DNA from 3 places in the Bacillus sp. MBGLi79 genome. Region 2 is predicted to be linked to each of the others. Evidence: riboswitches for the same ligand, from Rfam matches in the RefSeq annotation. Region 2 holds a riboswitch; each other region holds the start of a gene.
What was found. A riboswitch is a leader RNA that binds a small molecule or an ion and turns the genes downstream of it on or off. The one in region 2 is predicted to bind thiamine pyrophosphate.
Positions count from the first base shown of each region.

Region 1: another riboswitch for thiamine pyrophosphate. It lies ahead of tenA (thiaminase II); the one in region 2 lies ahead of thiC (phosphomethylpyrimidine synthase ThiC).
Region 3: another riboswitch for thiamine pyrophosphate. It lies ahead of ylmB (N-formyl-4-amino-5-aminomethyl-2-methylpyrimidine deformylase); the one in region 2 lies ahead of thiC (phosphomethylpyrimidine synthase ThiC).

Region 1 covers NZ_CP026521.1:1,422,828-1,428,763, reverse strand. Annotated here, with positions in the region: gene thiF (thiazole biosynthesis adenylyltransferase ThiF) at 1-161, opposite strand, end outside; gene thiG (thiazole synthase) at 158-928, opposite strand; gene thiS (sulfur carrier protein ThiS) at 925-1,125, opposite strand; gene thiO (glycine oxidase ThiO) at 1,125-2,234, opposite strand; gene tenI (thiazole tautomerase TenI) at 2,218-2,835, opposite strand; gene tenA (thiaminase II) at 2,810-3,520, opposite strand; TPP riboswitch at 3,600-3,709, opposite strand; gene C1T29_RS07160 (monovalent cation:proton antiporter family protein) at 3,771-5,615, opposite strand; gene prpE (bis(5'-nucleosyl)-tetraphosphatase PrpE) at 5,850-5,936, shown strand, end outside.
Region 2 covers NZ_CP026521.1:1,117,104-1,123,039, reverse strand. Annotated here, with positions in the region: gene katA (catalase KatA) at 1-285, shown strand, start outside; gene senS (transcriptional regulator SenS) at 310-507, opposite strand; gene C1T29_RS05580 (FAD-binding oxidoreductase) at 756-2,111, shown strand; gene thiC (phosphomethylpyrimidine synthase ThiC) at 2,148-3,920, opposite strand; TPP riboswitch at 4,054-4,161, opposite strand; gene C1T29_RS05570 (Type 1 glutamine amidotransferase-like domain-containing protein) at 4,221-4,922, opposite strand; gene C1T29_RS05565 (spore coat protein) at 5,072-5,233, shown strand; gene C1T29_RS05560 (hypothetical protein) at 5,318-5,521, opposite strand; partial or broken gene C1T29_RS05555 (sporulation protein) at 5,662-5,936, shown strand, end outside.
Region 3 covers NZ_CP026521.1:1,871,892-1,877,827, reverse strand. Annotated here, with positions in the region: gene C1T29_RS09570 (YggS family pyridoxal phosphate-dependent enzyme) at 1-674, opposite strand, end outside; gene pgeF (peptidoglycan editing factor PgeF) at 680-1,516, opposite strand; gene C1T29_RS09560 (YlmC/YmxH family sporulation protein) at 1,679-1,924, opposite strand; gene ylmB (N-formyl-4-amino-5-aminomethyl-2-methylpyrimidine deformylase) at 2,007-3,287, opposite strand; TPP riboswitch at 3,372-3,473, opposite strand; gene C1T29_RS09550 (ABC transporter ATP-binding protein) at 3,484-4,278, opposite strand; gene sigG (RNA polymerase sporulation sigma factor SigG) at 4,425-5,207, opposite strand; gene sigE (RNA polymerase sporulation sigma factor SigE) at 5,347-5,936, opposite strand, start outside.

The DNA.
Region 1 (5,936 bases), 310 kb from region 2:
GCAATTTTCACAGAGCCGACTCCCGCCCTCACCAGCATTTCTGCACTTGCTGTTCCGAGTGCGCCGGCGCCGATAATCACGGCGCGCGCTTCCTTCAATTTTTTCTGGCCGGATGGGCCGATCGGAGCAAACAGCTCCTGCCTGGAATACCTGTCCGTCATACAGGAAGACCTTCTCCCGGACTGCTTGCCGTTCCGTATTGCTTAAGCGGGATTCGGCCCGCCTCATAAGAAAGGCGTCCTGCTTCCACCGCGAGCTTCATGGCACGAGCCATTTTCACAGGATCGTATGCGCCTGATACAGCCGTATTGAGAAGCACGCCATCCGCTCCAAGCTCCATTGCATATGCCGCATCTTTAGGCGATCCTATCCCCGCATCCACGATGACAGGCACTTTCGCCTGTTCAATAATAAATGACAGATTCAAAGGATTTAAGATTCCTTGTCCCGATCCAATCGGAGATGCACCCGGCATGATGGCATGAACGCCAAGCTCTTCCAGTTTTCTCGCCAGCACAACGTCATCCGACGTGTACGGGAGCACAATAAAGCCCTCTTCAAGAAGCTGTTCAGACGCTTTCAATGTCTCAACAGGGTCAGGCAGCAAGGAACGGCTGCATCCGATGACTTCAACTTTAATCATGTCACAAAGGCCTGACGCTTTCGCCAGCCTTGCAATTCGAACCGCTTCTTCAGCAGTGCTGGCGCCCGCTGTATTCGGCAGAAGCGTATATTTGGATAAATCAAGCTGTTCCAAAAAATTCGGCTGAGATGCTTCAAAGATGTTCATTCTCCGCACAGCAAATGTTAAAATATCAGACTCGGAAACAGCTACTGCTTCCTTTTGAGTTTCAAACGATGGGTATTTCCCCGTGCCCAGCAGCAATCTTGATTGAAATGTTTTTCCGCCAATTGTTAACATGCTCATCCGCCTCCTACAAAATGGACAATTTCAATGACATCGCGATCACAAAGCTCAACCTCGTGATAACGTTCTTTCCCAATTATTTCTTTATTTCTTTCCACGATAACGATTTTATTTTCGAGCTGATAAGACGCCAGCAGGTCTTGAATTGTACCTGCGTCTTTTTCCCACTTCACGTCTTTACCGTTCAGCTGTAGCATCATATCTGAACCGCCTCCTTGCGATCAATTCGGAATGCGTGCAGCCAGTCTTGGTTGACCTCTTTATTCATGATGAGATCACTGATCAAAGCGCCAGTTGCAGGAGCAAGCAGGATCCCATTTCTGAAATGGCCCGCCGCAAATAAAATACGGCTGTCCTCAGGATGTCTGCCGATGTACGGTTTTCCATCCTTTGTTCCCGGCCGGAGTCCCGCCCGAAAACGATCCACCTTCATATTTTGTATAGCCGGCAGCATGGTTTTCGCTTTTTTCATAACCGACTCCAATCCGCCAAGATCAGGTGTTTCACTCCAGTCCCCAGGCTTCATTGTCGCGCCGACAACAAGTCTGCCGCTTTTTCTCGGTACGATATAGCAATGGTCATGATAAAGCGTTTTTGTCAGCGGGATATCATCATTCCAAACGGACAGGCACTCCCCTTTTACAGGAAAAAATGTGTTGTTCAGCCCGAGCTGTTTAAAAAACACCCCGCTCCACACCCCGCTGGCAACGACAACATGATTAGCCCATACATCTCCGCTCGGGGTCTTGATGGACAGAGCTTCACCGTCACGTTCGACATGCAGGACAGGCGTATGCTCAAAAATCTCCGCCCCAAGCGCTTTCGCTGCTTTCGCATATGCCTTGCAAACGTAATAAGGCTCAACATGCACATCATCCTGGATAAAAGATGCACCCAAGATGTCACCAGACGCATGCGGCTCTTTTTCTAAAACCTCTTCTTTTGTATACCAGGTGACAGAGTCCAAATCGTCCATCTGTCTCAGCCTCAGCACATCTTCTTCAGAAAATGCAAGCTTAAACATACCGCCGTTATGCTGCCTGATGTCCACACCGGATAATGCATAAAGCTCTTCTTCCAGACCTTTGTACAGACGCTGGCTGTGCATAGCGAAATCAAAAAACGCGTCACGTTCCTCGCATTCGGCATGGGCGCCCAGCATTCCGGCAGCGGCACTTGTCGTTCTGCCGCCCATTGTTCCGCTTTCAAATAATGCGATGCTTTTGTTTTCCTTTGCCAAATGATAAGCAATCGCGGAACCGATAATTCCGCCTCCAATCACCACTGCTTCATAATGCCTTTTCATAGCGCATCTCCTTTAGCTTGCGGGAATATCGTCTGGCTGCTTCCAAGGGCTCAGCGGCAGAGAAAATTCCTGACATGACAGCGATGCCGTCCGCCCCTGCTTGTTTTACGTCTCTTACCCTTTCCGGTGTCATCCCCCCGATGGCTATGACCGGGATGGAAATCCGCTGTTTGATATCTGACAGCAAAGACACCCCTCTGCCTTCAAGGCCCTTTTTGCAATCCGTTTCAAACACATGGCCGAACAGCACGTAGTCGGCGTCTTCCTTTTCTGCTTGAACCGCTTCCTCCAGTGAATGCACCGACCTCCCGATATGAAGGTGTGGAAACCTGGCTCTGACCTGCTTCGGTGAAAAGCTGGTGCTTGGCAGCTGTACGCGATGAATAGTAGAAAGAAGTGCAATATCCACGCGCCCGTTCATCACCAGTTTTCGTTTATCTATACCGCCTTCAAAAATAAGCTCGAGCAGTTTCAAAATATCCGCCGCCGATTTTGAGCGTTCACGAATATGAATAAAATCAACTTCATTCTGAATCGTAATGATGGTTCTCGCTAACTCTTCTACCGGCTTGCTGTCATCCGTTATGGCGTGAAGCTCCACATTCCTCCACCTCTTTTATGGCGCTGTCAGACCAGCCTTCTTTTCGATAGGCCATTCCCCAAAATTGATATTCATAGTAGCTGGAGATGACAAAATTCTCTTTCATCTGTGCACGCACTTCCTCCGTGCTGTTTTCCGCCAGCTCATCAAAGCGGTTGATTTGCTCCTCGACCTGTTGTCTAAACCAGTCACCGCCGTACGTCCCAATCCACTTTTGATAAATCGGATGCCCTGGATCGCAATGCAGCAATTTCTCACCAACCTCGTAATAAAGCCAGTAGCATGGCAGCAGGGCCGCTAAGATTTCTGCGAAATTCCCGCTCAAAACCGAACGGTACATATGGGATGTATAAGAATACGCAGTAGGAGACGGCTTAAACGCCTTACGCTCTTCCTCGCTGATTTCCAACAGCTCGGCAAACTCCCGATGAAGCGCCATTTCCGCCTCATATGTACCTTGGGCATGGCTTGCCATCCGCCCCGTTGTATAAAGGTCCTTCGCATAAGCGGCGCCAAATGACTGCACCTTTGCAAAATGCGTTAAATAATAGGAATCCTGAAGTACGTAGTATTTAAAACGGTCAATCGGAAGCGTTCCGTCACCGATTCCTTGAACGAACGGATGGACAAAGCTCCCCTCCCACCATTCTGCGGCTGCACTGCGGCATTCTTCTGAAAACTTCACAAATCATTCCCCCTCTGATAAATAAAAAAACCACTTTCCCGCAAGGAAAAGTGGTTTGGAATTGGCATAGTAAAATAACACAAATACCGCTCCACTTCCCTACGCAGGTCTGAACCTGTTCAAGTTATGAGGGTCTAAAAGTCACACTTTTATCTCAGCCCTTTATGAAGGACACCCCTAGTGGTTAAACGAATACATATTGAATTGTTCTGCACCTCTATATTAACACGAATCCTTATTTGGTCAAGATTTATCCTTCCAATGTTTTCTTAAGATCTGTTACGTATCCCCGAGATCCGGTGACAATTAAGCGATCCCCAAGTTTCAGCCTTGTATCCCCATGAGGAACGATGCTGTCTACACCTCTGAAAATCCTGACAAAGATGACGTCGCCGGTTAAAGGGAATTCCCGTAAAATCACACCGTCGTATTTACTGTTCTCCATATTAATTTGATACAGGGAAGACTCCTGGTTCGTGAGCAGCTTCATGACGCCAGGCGCTTCAATCAGAGCGCGAAGCAGCGTTTTTGTCGACAGCAGAATAGAAAAGATGCTGATTCCCTGCTCCTTCAGAACTGCTTCATGCTCCGGTGATCCTACGCTTGCAATGACTCTTTCTGTGCCTTTTTCTTTTGCAAGTAATGCAATGTCTGCATTCATATCTTCATTCCCGGTCGCCACAACAAGGATATCCGTTTCAAAAATGCCGAGTGATTCAAGCGTCTCGTGTTCATAGTCAGAAATTGTTTCAACAGCAAACACTGATTCCGACAGCTTTTCCTCTGCATTCTCTTGGTAGACGTGCACAACACGCACGTCATACTCTTCCTCTGGCAATTCAAGTGTGACAGGCAAAGTCATTTGATTGGCGCCGATGAACGTAATCGTCTTTTTCTCCTCCGGCTGCTCTTCCCGTTTGTACAACTTTTTAAAACAGATTGGCGTAAAAATACTTGCGATGACAGCTACTAAAATGAGCGCTCCTGACATATTTGCGCTGATCACGTGAAGCTGCTGGCCGATTGTTGCCGCTGCAATCACGAGCGAAAGCGTTGATGTCAGCAGAAAACCGGACGCGAAAATGGTTCGGTTATCATACCACTTCTTTAGGTACATGACAGGAATGATTTTGCTCACTAACAGCGCCAGAAGCAGAAGCGGGATCATGATTAAAATTGTTTTATCCTGGAAAAGAGTCCAAATATCAAGCTTCACACCGACCATCACGAAGAAAATCGGTATTAAGAACCCATAACCGAATGAGTCCAGCTGCTGAACAAGTTCTTTGTTTGGCGAAAGCAGGGAAACAAGAACCCCCGCTAAGAAAGCGCCGAGAATATTTTCCGCCCCAAGTGATTCAGACAGGGCAACGAGTACAATAATTAACGTAAAAATGGCACGCGTCCCGATCTGGATTGTCCCTTTTGACATGGACTGAACAAAAGAGCGATGTTTGAAGACCCTGCCGAAAAAGTAAAGCACCACTCCGGCCGCAAACAGGATCATCAGGAGCCACATGTTTCCGCTGTCCTCTCCGTATAAAGAAGAAAAAACAGCAAGAAGAATCATCGTAGCCAAATCAGCAATAACAGCAACGAGCAAAATAATCTGCCCGATATTCGAATTCATGATCCGTTCTTCTTTTAATGTTGGAACGACAACGCCTAACGAAATCGTTGAAATAATCAGGGTCATCAAAAATGCATTTTGAATAAAACCCGCCAAGACGAAGCCATAGGACAGCAGCAATGATAAAATAAAAATACCGACGAAAATAATAGATGCCGCAGCAAACGTATTAGGCGCTTCCTTACCGTTCGGCAGGAGCTGCTTTTTCTTCCCTTTCTCAAAAGATGAAAAATCAATTTCAAGCCCGCTTAAAAACATTAAAAAGATAAATCCGAGCATAGAGAGTGTTTGGAGCCAGGTGTCACCCTCCACAACTAAATTAAGGCCGCTTTTCCCAATAATCAGCCCCATAATGATTTCAGCAACAACAACCGGGATGCTGAGTTTAAACCGATGCAAAAGGATGGGTGTCAAAAATGCAACGATAAGTACAACAACTAAAGATGCGACAGATGTATGCGCCATAATCAGAACCTCCTTTTTTAGTCAGGGTTATGCTAGTTCTCAATCAAAGAACAAAACCTCATTTTTAAAAAACATAACGCGATTTTAACAAGGGTCATGATGAAAAATAAAGTGATAAGCTCTTAATCCTGTTTAGAAAATGATTCTTCTTCTATAATTTGCACATAAAAGCTTGTGATGACTCACAACACTTTGCTTCATAATAAATAAAACAATCGGTAAGGAGGATACCGCATGGCTTACGATATCATCAGCGATATTCATGGCTGCTATGACGAAATGACTGCATTAATCCAAAAGCTTGGTTATACAATCAAAAAT
Region 2 (5,936 bases):
CCGAAAGAGTCACCTGAGGATAAGCAAGCAGCATATCCGGTACAAGGTATCGCTGACAGCGTAAGCTACGATCACAACGATCACTACACACAAGCCGGTGACCTGTATCGTTTAATGAGTGAAGATGAGCGTACCCGCCTTGTTGAAAATATCGTTAACGCTATGAAGCCGGTAGAAAAAGAAGAAATCAAGCTCCGTCAAATCGAGCACTTCTATAAAGCGGACCCTGAATACGGAAAACGCGTTGCAGAAGGCCTTGGATTGCCGATTAAAAAAGATGCTTAATCGAAATGCAAAAACCCGCTGGAATCAGCGGGTTTTTTTATATTTAGTTACGCCTTGCGTATGCTTCTCATCAATCTTCATATAAATTTCCTCCATGAGCTCCGCGCTGTTTATAATCTCTCGTTTGTTTTTTTCAATCAGCAGCTCGAGCGGCATAATCTGATTCCCGTAGGTTTTTCGCTTCCTGAATCGTTTTCTTCCCTTTTCTTTTTTGACTCCCATCAATAATCCCTCCTTTTTCATACAAAAAAGGCCCTTATCAAAAGATAAGAGCCTTCGGTGTTCCGATCAGCGCGACAGTTTTGAAAATTTGTACTGACCATGTTAATTCATACAATACCGACCTGTCAACTATATTTTGAAGATATTAACGCTTTATTAGATTATATCCACGCTTTTTCCTTATACACTCTTTTACCCTGACGCATAAGCTAGAGAAACTAGAATACGTGAGAAAGAGATGTGGGAGTGTGGAAAAGACAAAACTGACCGGACGTATCGTGACACGGGATGATCCGGACTATAACGAAGCAAGAACCAATATTAACCTGAGCTTAGAAAGGTATCCTGACATCATTGTGTTTTGCCAAAACAAACAAGATGCACTCAATGCGCTGAAATGGGCGCGTGAAAACCATGTGCCTTTCCGTATTAGAGGCGGCAGGCACAGCTATGAAAATTTCTCCCTTTTAAATAACGGTCTTGTTATTGATTTAAGCGAAATGAAAAAAATAACTGTAAATCAGGATAAAAAGCTTGCCTATATTGAAGCAGGCGCTGAATTGGGAGAAGTCTATCGGACTCTCTGGCAATACGGCCTGACGCTTCCCGCAGGCACCATTGCTAATGTAGGGCTCACAGGTTTAACTCTCGGAGGAGGTATTGGACTTTTAACAAGGGCTGCCGGTCTTACTTGTGACCGCCTCGTGAATCTCGAGATGATAATAGCAGACGAAAAAGAGGGCGCTGATTTGGTTACAGTCAGCTCTTCAAACCATCCAGACTTATTTTGGGCGTCTCAGGGAGGCGGAGGCGGCAATTTCGGCATTGTCACCTCCATGACATTTAAAGCGGTGCCCATCTCTCAAGTGTCGATTTTTTCAATTACATGGGGCTGGGATGATTTTAAAGAAGTATTTAACACGTGGCAGCACTGGGCCCCCTATACAGATGACCGGCTTACCTCATCAATAGAGTTTTGGCCTAAAGAAGTAAACCGGATAGAGGCCCTCGGCCAATTTGTCGGTCCAAAAACAGAGTTAAAAAAACTGTTAAAGCCTTTATTGAAAGCAGGAAGCCCGACAAGCGGAATGGTAATCGCAATGCCCTTCATTGAAGCGGTAACCTTTTTTAACAGCCCGGGAGGCAATCAGCCTCAAAAAATGAAACGCTCCGGCTCTTTCATTGAAAAGCCATTATCAGAACGTGCGATTTCAACGATTAAACACTTTTTGGAGCACGCTCCGAATCAAAACGCCAGCGTCTGGCAGCAGTCGCTCGGCGGAGCAGCCGGACGGATCGCTCCAGACCAAACAGCATTTTATTATCGTGATGCAATCATTGCCCAGGAATACCTAACAAACTGGACATCCCCTGAAAAAAAAAGACAAAACGTCCGCTGGATTGAGAGGCTGAGAACATCCCTTTCGAGAGAAACGATGGGGGACTACGTAAATTGGCCAGATATCGAAATCAGAAACTGGCCAAGAACATATTACGGCGAAAATGTTGAACGACTCCGCCGTGTCAAAACGAAATATGATCCAGAAAATGTTTTCCACTTTGAACAGAGTATTCCTCCGCTTCGACGTTCTCTGTTTTTCTAAAAAAATGAAGATGGAGCATTCTCCATCTTCATTTTTTTATTGATATAAATTGCTTCCCGTATCGACAAATTCTTTTGCTTTTTCTTTTAATCCTCTATTTATGGCTTCTGCTTCACTGAGATCGTTTTTCTTCGCATAATCTCGAATATCCTGAGAAATTCTCATGCTGCAAAACTTTGGACCGCACATGGAACAGAAGTGAGCAGTTTTTGCTCCTTCAGCCGGCAGAGTTTCATCATGATATTCAAGCGCTCTTTCCGGATCAAGAGAGAGATTAAACTGATCCCGCCAGCGGAATTCAAAACGGGCTTTCGATAACGCATCATCGCGGATTTGCGCTCCGGGATGCCCTTTTGCAAGGTCCGCAGCGTGCGCAGCGATCTTATATGTAATGACTCCTTCACGAACATCATCACGGTTTGGCAGCCCTAAATGCTCCTTCGGCGTTACATAACATAGCATTGCTGTCCCATACCAACCGATCATCGCCGCTCCGATCGCTGAAGTAATATGGTCATATCCAGGGGCAATATCCGTTGTCAACGGCCCTAATGTATAAAAAGGCGCTTCTTTACAAATGTCCATTTGTTTATCGACGTTCTCTTTGATTTTATGCATCGGAACATGTCCAGGACCCTCAATCATCACTTGAACATCATGCTTCCACGCGATTTGCGTCAGCTCTCCAAGCGTCTCTAATTCAGCAAACTGTGCTTCGTCATTAGCATCGGCGATTGATCCGGGACGCAGACCATCCCCAAGAGAAAACGCAATATCATATGTTTTCATGATTTCACAGATCTCTTCAAAATGAGTGTATAAAAAGCTTTCTTGATGGTGAGCCAGACACCACTGTGCCATGATTGCGCCCCCGCGGGACACGATACCAGTTGTCCTTTTGGCAGTCAGCGGCACATACCTAAGCAAAACACCCGCGTGAATCGTAAAATAATCCACACCCTGCTCTGCCTGCTCGATCAGCGTATCACGATAAATCTCCCACGTTAAATCCTCCGCTACGCCGTTTACTTTTTCAAGCGCCTGATAAATCGGAACAGTTCCCACAGGAACAGGACAATTGCGAATAATCCATTCACGCGTCGTATGAATATCTTTTCCTGTAGAGAGATCCATCATTGTATCTGCTCCCCAGCGGATGGCCCACGTCATTTTTTCCACTTCCTCTTCAATGGATGACGTAACAGCTGAATTCCCGATATTCGCATTAATCTTCACATGAAAATTCCGGCCGATAATCATTGGCTCACTTTCAGGGTGATTAATGTTTGAAGGAATGATTGCCCGGCCGCTTGCCACCTCGTCTCTTACAAATTCGGGAGACACGTGCTCTCGAATAGCGATAAACTCCATCTCAGGTGTAATGATTCCCTTTTTGGCATAGTGCATTTGGGTGACATTATGACCAGCCTTCGCCCTCAGCGGTTTCCGCTTTAGCCCTGGGTAGCTTACGTTTGGATTTGCTTTTTTATAACCATTATCTTCTGGTTTTATTGCACGACCTTCATATTCTTCCACATCACCGCGCTCTGTAATCCACTTTTGGCGGAGCGGCTTTAATCCTTCTTGAATATTAATAGTAACTTCGGGGTCCGTATACGGTCCGCTTGTATCATAGACACGCACAGGTGCGTTTTCCTCCTCGCCGAACGATCCCGTCGTCGGACTCAATGTAATCTCCCTCATCGGCACTTGGATGTCTGAAGAAGAACCCTCCACGTATACCTTTTTGCTGCCCGAAAAACTCGACATAATAGAAATGTTGGCTTGCTGCACTGAATTGTTTTGCATTACTTATCCTTCCCCTCTCTACGTTTAAAAAGGACAAAATCAAGCCCATAACCAGCACAAAAAACCGGATTCATAAAAATGAACCCGGTTACAGTCAGAAAGAAACATATTATTGCCCAGCACGACAATAATAAAAACAATTCCTCTACTTCCCCACGCTGGTACGAACCAGATCAGGTCCAAAGGGTTAAGAAGCTTACCTTCTCTCTCAGCCCGAAAGCGGGCACCCCCAGTAACTATTGATTTCGGACTCATCTTAACATAAAACCAATCGAAAAAAAAGAGGAATATAGAAAATATTCAGCTAATTGAACCCAAATATGTGACAGGCAACGAGATTTCAGATATCCCATGTTCATCCCTCATCACCCGATATGCCTTTGCATCCGATCTTGAACTCACAGTCTGAAACAGCTGATCATTTATGAAATGGAGAGCCGCTCCATCGTCCGCCGCATAGCCATTGCACAAGAATTCGTTAGCTATCAGCAGGTGGTATGCCGGTCTCCGATCCTTTTCCCCGTCATAATGAGGACAAAAGCTCCCTTGCAAAAAACCTAAACTTTTCATACTTGTCAGCGGCCCGGCCGAATCTGTCACGCCTTCTTCAAACCAGCATATCGCACCTGCACTTAATCCAGCTAAAATCACTCCGTTCTTCCATGCCTCTCTGAGAATAAAGTCCAGCCCCCATTCCTTCCACAGCACAAGCATATTGCGCGTATTTCCCCCGCCAACATAGATCACGTCCTTTTCCATAACAAAAGAAGTTAAATCTGTTGACGGCGGCTTAAATAAGGATAAATGAGACGGCACACAATCCATTGTTTGAAACGCATGATAAAACCGCTGAATATAGTTTTGGGAATCTCCACTCGCGGTCGGCAAAAAACAAATACGAGGTGACTCCCGTTCCGATTGATTGAGGATATATTGATCGAGGGACAAATTTTCCGGCTCCATCGAAAAACCCCCGCCTCCCATCGCAATAATCTGTTTCATCATTACACTCCCCAACAAAATTTGTTGTTTATTATAGCATTTTGAATAGAAGCAAGAAACAAAGCAAAATACTTTCTTATCAGGAGCTGCTATAAAAACCAAAGGAGGTGGCTTGCTCATTGAGTCTTTATCCCGAAGACATTTTTGATTTGTTAACAACAATAAAAACCAACATTAACAACTACACTGTCGCAATAACAGAAGCCGCAAATCCCCACATCAGAAGAGCATTGCATGATAAATTAGATACCACTGTCCATCTCCATGATGAACTGTCAGATCTTCTGTTGGAAAAAGGGTGGCTTGGGTGAGCAATTTCAAATCGATTCGCTTTTATCTTGCAGCAAAGACCACAAAAAGAGACGGGATCTCAAAGATGAGATGCCGTCTCTTTTTTATTGCTCCACTCTTCTTAAAGCCTCGTTTACCGTTTCTTTTATAAACGCGTCTTCACCGCTTAATCGGTCTAAACTGAGATCGCCGTTTCTTAGCCTTTCGGAAATATGGTTTATATCCTCCTCTACTGTGATTTGGAGCTCACCAGCCAAAAACATTCTGTGTAATTCATCTGCAACCAAATTTTCTTTATTCACTTCCACCTACTCCTTTGTTTTCAATATTATTCTTAGTCTGCCCTTAGGCTTAGATGAGTAATAGGAAAAAAGTATGAATCAAATGAATCTTTTTTCCTCCTTCTTGCGTATACCTGTTGAGAAAAAGAAAAAGGGGAAGATCAAACATGTCATTTTTTAAGAAACTTGCGGCAAGTGCCGGAATCGGAGCTGCAAAAGTCGATACAATTTTAGAGAAAGATGCATATTTTCCAGGAGAAGAAGTCCGGGGAACTGTACACGTCAAAGGCGGAAAAATCGCTCAGGACATCCGCTATATTGACTTACAGCTTAACACCAAGTACGTCATTGTAAAAGACGACGAAGAGCACCGGAAATACGCTACAATTCATTCTTTCCGGGTCACTGGTTCATTTGCTATTCAGCCTGGAGAAGAGCATCA
Region 3 (5,936 bases), 750 kb from region 2:
GTTTCATTTCCGACTAACGATGAGCCGATTCTAATATAAGTAGCCCCTTCTTCAATTGCAATTTCAAAATCATTTGACATGCCCATCGACAGTTCAGTACACGGAGCGTTCGGCTGCTTCAGTTTCTGAACCTGGTCACGGAGTTCTCTCAGCGACCTGAAACAGCTTCTGATCTGATCTTGATCATCAGTCAGCGGAGCCATTGTCATCAGTCCGGCCACTTGGATATGTTCGAAACCGGAAAGCTCCTGTATGAATGGAATGACTTCTTCTTTTTTCATGCCGTGTTTAGAAGGCTCAAGAGAGGTATTGACCTGCACAAAGCATCGCACAGTACCTTCAGCCCGTTTTTCAATTTCTTTCGCTAATGAGAGCCGGTCTAGGGAATGGATATAAGAAACCGCATTGACGACAGATTTTGCTTTTCTTGATTGCAGACTGCCGATAAAATGCCATTCCGGATTCCCTTTCATCAATTCCTGTTTGCGGAGCAGTTCCGCATCCCGATTCTCTCCGAGGCAGGTGATGCCAGCATCTACTGCCTCCTGTGCTCTTTCAGGCGATACATATTTTGTGACTGCAATAACCGTAACTTCATCGGAGCTGCGGCCCGATCTGTTACATGCTTCGTTTATTCGTTCGTTTATATGTCGTAAATTATCAACAACACGCAAGATCTTTATGCCTCCTTCATTCCGATAAAGGACATCATCCGTCCAGTTTTCCCCTGATCGCGGCGGTGAGAATAGAAAAGAGACGGCTCGCTTTCCGTGCATAAACCGCTGACAGAAATCTGTTCATTTGCCAAACCGCTGTCTATCAGTATGAGGCGGTTCAGCTCTTTCAAATCAAGCTGATATTGTGCCATTGCCGTCTGATTAACGGCACGGTCTGCTGAAACCGGCAATGCGCGGACAGCATCCATGACACGGTCATCTACCGTATAGCATGCTCCGCTGATAGACGGGCCAATAACAGCCTGAATATCTGAAGGATTTGAACCTTCCTTCTCAGTCCATTGCTTCACCATTTCTCTGCCAATCTGTTTGACAGTGCCTTTCCACCCGGCATGGGCAACTCCGACAAGTGATTTAACCGGATCATAAAAGAAAAGAGGCACACAATCAGCAAAGCATAATGCTAAAAATACATTTTTTTCGTTTGTATAGAGCCCGTCCGTTGCTTTTAGCGCTGTGTGATACTCACGGGCGCCTTTTCCCCTATCCCTCTGCGTCACTTTCTGAACGCGATTATCATGTGTCTGATCAGCGAATACCCAAGACTGCAAATCAGTATTAAACATATCGGCAATATATTCACGATTTTTAACTACATCTGCATCTTTGTCATGAACGTGCAATCCTGTATTTAACGATTCAAAAGGCTTTTGGCTGACACCGCCGTTTTTCGTCGTAAATCCGGCAATGACTTCTTTGTTGTTTTGATTCGTTTGAGCCCAGTCTTGTATCATGAGTGTCGAGGGTGTGGTAAGACTAAATGGGTGATATGTATTCATGATGATCCAACCTTTCGACAAACATTTAAAAAAGCGGAATTTCCCACTTATTTTACCACATCTTTCTGCATTCGTTGAGCGCCGATTTGCATATTTCTAAATGAAATGTGCCGGAAGAAACGAGACTTCCGGCATTTGCCAATCCGCGGCAGAAAAGCAGGTTTATGCATGCGGTTCACTTAATCGGACCAAGATTACATCTTCCCCGATTTTTACTATATTTCGCCATGGAATGACCAATTCCTCTTCTTTTCCGAAAAATCCGAGCACTTTCCCATTTCCTCCTAGTATGATCGCCTGAATTTTACCAGTGGTCACATTGATATCAATATCACCAATACTCCCCAGCTTTTTTCCGTTTGAGACATTGACGACATCCTTCACCTGAAATTCTGAAATGCTGATCATTCCATCACGTCCTTTTTCCGTCCTTTTGTTCAAGTATATGAACGGGCAGGCTGAACCTTGTCAGCAAGAAGAAATTTTCATGTCACTGTTCTTTTTTCCGGCTGCACCAGCTGATAATAAAATCGAGGATAATTTTTGTATACTCTACTAGCTGCTCAATTGATACCTTCTCATTCACGGAGTGTGCATTGTGCAGATCGCCAGGACCGTATATCACGCATGGAATACCGGCATCATACAGCCACCCACCATCTGTAACCGATTGAGAAACGTCAATAATTGGACTCTCCCGCTTCACTTTCTCATGAGAGGCAGTAAGCGCTAAGACGCCTGGGTAGCCAGGGTCAACTTCCAATGCCGGAAAAATTTCTCCTCTGTCTTCAATCATCGATGAGCCTCCCCACTTAAATACGGGGCGGTTTTCCCTAAGCCAAATATCACTGTCACTCAGCCGATTGACGTAATCTTCTATTTCCGCTGCCACTTGGTCATGGGTTTCATTCGGATAAAAATGGACTGTGATCCACAGCCGGCATTCGTCCGCTATAAAAGCCGCATGTCTGCCGCCTTCTATAACAGCCGGGTTAATTGTATTTGTGCCAGGTTTAAAGCCGGGATAACGTTTCATAATGGACCAGTGGCGCTCAAGTTCACCGAGCCCCGCAATGATTTTCGCCATTTTTTCAATTGCGCTTGCTCCGAATGTTCCTCCGCCTGCGTGAATCATATTTCGTCTCGTTCCATCATGAAATGTTTGACTGCTTTTGATTTCGATCCAGCCTGTAATGACGCCGCCTTGGCCTTGAATATGCATATCGCTCGTATCCGCGACAATTGCAAAATCAGCGTGGTAGCCCCTCTTGCAGCATTCAAGCGTGCCGGCTTCTCCAACTTCCTCCCCGATAACCGATTGCAGAATCAGATCACCGGGAAGTTCAATGCCTGCTTCACGAATTAATTTCACAGCAAACAGCACACATGCCATTCCGCCCTTCATATCGGAAGCGCCTCGCCCGATTAAGAGACCGTTTTTTTCAATTGGATGAAATGGATCGTGCTCCCATTCCTCATCCTCTTTTACCTCTGCCACATCTACATGGCCATTGATGATCAGGCTATGATAATCTGCTGAACCTGTTCCCTTTAGCTGGCCTACAACATTGGGGTCTCCAGGGTACACATCCCATTTGTCGATCGAAAATCCTAATTCATTTAAAAATCCTGAAATCCATGACTGAATCCCCTCTGTATTTCTTGCAGGTGGAGCAGGTGTTTGATAAGAAATCAGCGTTTTTGCCAGCTGAATAAGCTCCTCCTTTTGTTCTTCCACTTTTTTGAGCAAAGAGTCTATTTGTTGATCCAATCTAATCCGCTCCTATTCTTCAAAAATAAAAAGCCGCTTCAAGTTATGAAACGGCTCAATAAAAACAAACAGAGTCCTATGCACTCTGTTTATTCACCGCTTCCCTCCGCTGGCATGATCCAGATCAGGTCAAAAGGGTTGAGACAAAGTCTCTCTCAGCTTCGCAAAGCACCCCTAGGATGAATCTATGTGTTTGTCAGGCATTCGTTATCGGCTCAGCTCTTGTTAAAAACGGCCGATCTTGATTCCATAATACATGGATTGGCGTATCAAAAAAAGCTGAAAGTATTTGATCAGTAAGCATTTCCTTTATTTCTCCGGATCCAAAGACCTCTCCCTGTTTTAATAAAAGGGCTTTATCAAAGACAGGCAAAATTTCTTCAGCATGATGAGTCACATAAAGGATAGATGGTGCATTTTCTTTGTTTGCAATGTATGTAATCGTATCTAACAACTTTTCCCGGGCAATAAAATCCAGCCCTGTGACTGGTTCATCCAGTATCAGCAGCTCCGGATCGGCCATTAGTGCTCTTGCAATCAATGCTCTTTGTTTTTCCCCTTGAGAAAGGGTTTCATAGCGACGGTCGGCATATTCAATTGCTCCCAAGTCCTCTAACAAACCAATCGCTTTTTCCCTTATTTTCTTACTTGGTGTTTCATATAATCCAATCGAAGCGTAAGCTCCGCTCAAAGCAATTTCAAAGGCTGAATCTGCCGGGTACAATTTTTGCTGAAGAGCTGCTGAGACGAGGCCAATTTTACGTCTGAGTTTTTCCCCAAGCTCTGTCTTGCCAAATTCATGGCCAAGCACCTGCATCTCGCCTGATGTTGGAAAATAATAAGAGCAAAGCATATTTAACAGTGCTGTCTTCCCGGCGCCATTTAGGCCGTAAAGCACCCAATTTTCCTTTTCTTCCACCTTCCAATGAATATCCCTCAGTATCCATTTCCCATTCCGTTTTAATGAGACATTGTCAAGCTGCAAAATCATCGTGGTCCTCCTCTTGATTGCCTTTTTAATTGTTTTAATTTTCTTAAAACTTTGTACAAACTAGGATACCTTATTTTTTCCAAAACGTAAACCGTCGGCAAACAATAGAAAAGCCTTTAAAACAAAATCGTTTTAAAGGCTTTTCATTATTGATGAATATTTTTATTCATTTGTTTGATAGCCGCTTTTTCAAGTCTGGACACCTGTGCTTGGGATATTCCGATTTCCTCGGCAACTTCCATTTGGGTTTTCCCTTGGAAGAATCGCTTTCTCAAAATCATTTTTTCCCTATCGTTCAGCCTTCTCATGCCCTCTTTTAAAGCCAGCTCTTCAATCCATTGTGTATCTGTATTGCGCTCATCACTGATTTGGTCCATCACATAAATCGGGTCTCCGCCGTCGTTATAGATCGGTTCAAATAGAGAAACCGGATCCTGAATGGCATCAAGCGCAAATACAATTTCCTCATGCGGTACTTCAAGAACTTTTGCGATGTCTTCTGCAGTCGGCTCCTTGCTTGTCTCACTGATTAACCGCTCTCTTACCTGAAGCGCCTTGTAAGCGATGTCCCGGAGTGATCTTGAAACACGGATCGGGTTATTATCGCGTAAATACCTGCGGATCTCTCCGATAATCATAGGTACAGCGTATGTTGAAAACTTAACATTGTGGCTTAGGTCAAAATTATCAATGGATTTCATTAGTCCGATGCAGCCGACTTGAAATAAGTCATCAACATACTCCCCTCTGTTATTAAATCGTTGAATGACACTTAAGACAAGACGCAAGTTCCCATTTACAAGCTTTTCTCTTGCTGAATCATCGCCTTCATCCTGCAGCTGCCTAAACAGCTTTCTCATCTCTTCATTCTTGAGTACTGGTAATTTGGAGGTATCCACCCCGCAGATTTCGACTTTATTTCTCGACACTTTTTTCCCTCCCTACAGGAGCTGCTGTACACCGTTAAGTATCTCCTTGGGTGGGAAAAATATGCACTGCACTCAGGCCGAAAAACTGTCGAAATCAGGAAATCCCTGTAAAATCAAGGGGTTCTACCCATAAAATTTTTTACACCATTTTGTTGAACTCTTTTCTCAATCTTTTTATAATTCGTTTCTCAAGCCGTGAAATATAGGATTGTGAAATCCCCATCATATCCGCTACATCCTTTTGGGTTTTTTCTTCTTCACCGACAAGCCCAAACCGCAGCTCCATAATTTGCTTTTCCCTCTCATTAAGCTGTTCAAGCGCTTTTTTCAAAAGCTTTTTATCTACGTTAGCTTCTATGTCTTTAGTAATGATGTCATCGTCTGTGCCGAGCACATCAGAAAGCAAAAGCTCATTGCCGTCCCAATCAATATTAAGCGGTTCATCAAAGGAAACCTCTGAACGGATTTTGTTGTTTCTCCTCAAATACATCAGAATTTCATTTTCTATACAGCGGGAGGCATAGGTCGCCAGCTTAATTTTCTTTTCTGGATTGAATGTATTCACAGCTTTGATCAATCCGATGGTACCGATGCTGATTAAATCCTCTATATTAATTCCCGTATTTTCAAATTTACGGGCGATATAAACGACCAGGCGCAAATTGCGTTCAATTAAAATGGCACGTGCCGCCTGATCGCCGTTTGGGAGCTTCATTAACAACACCTGCT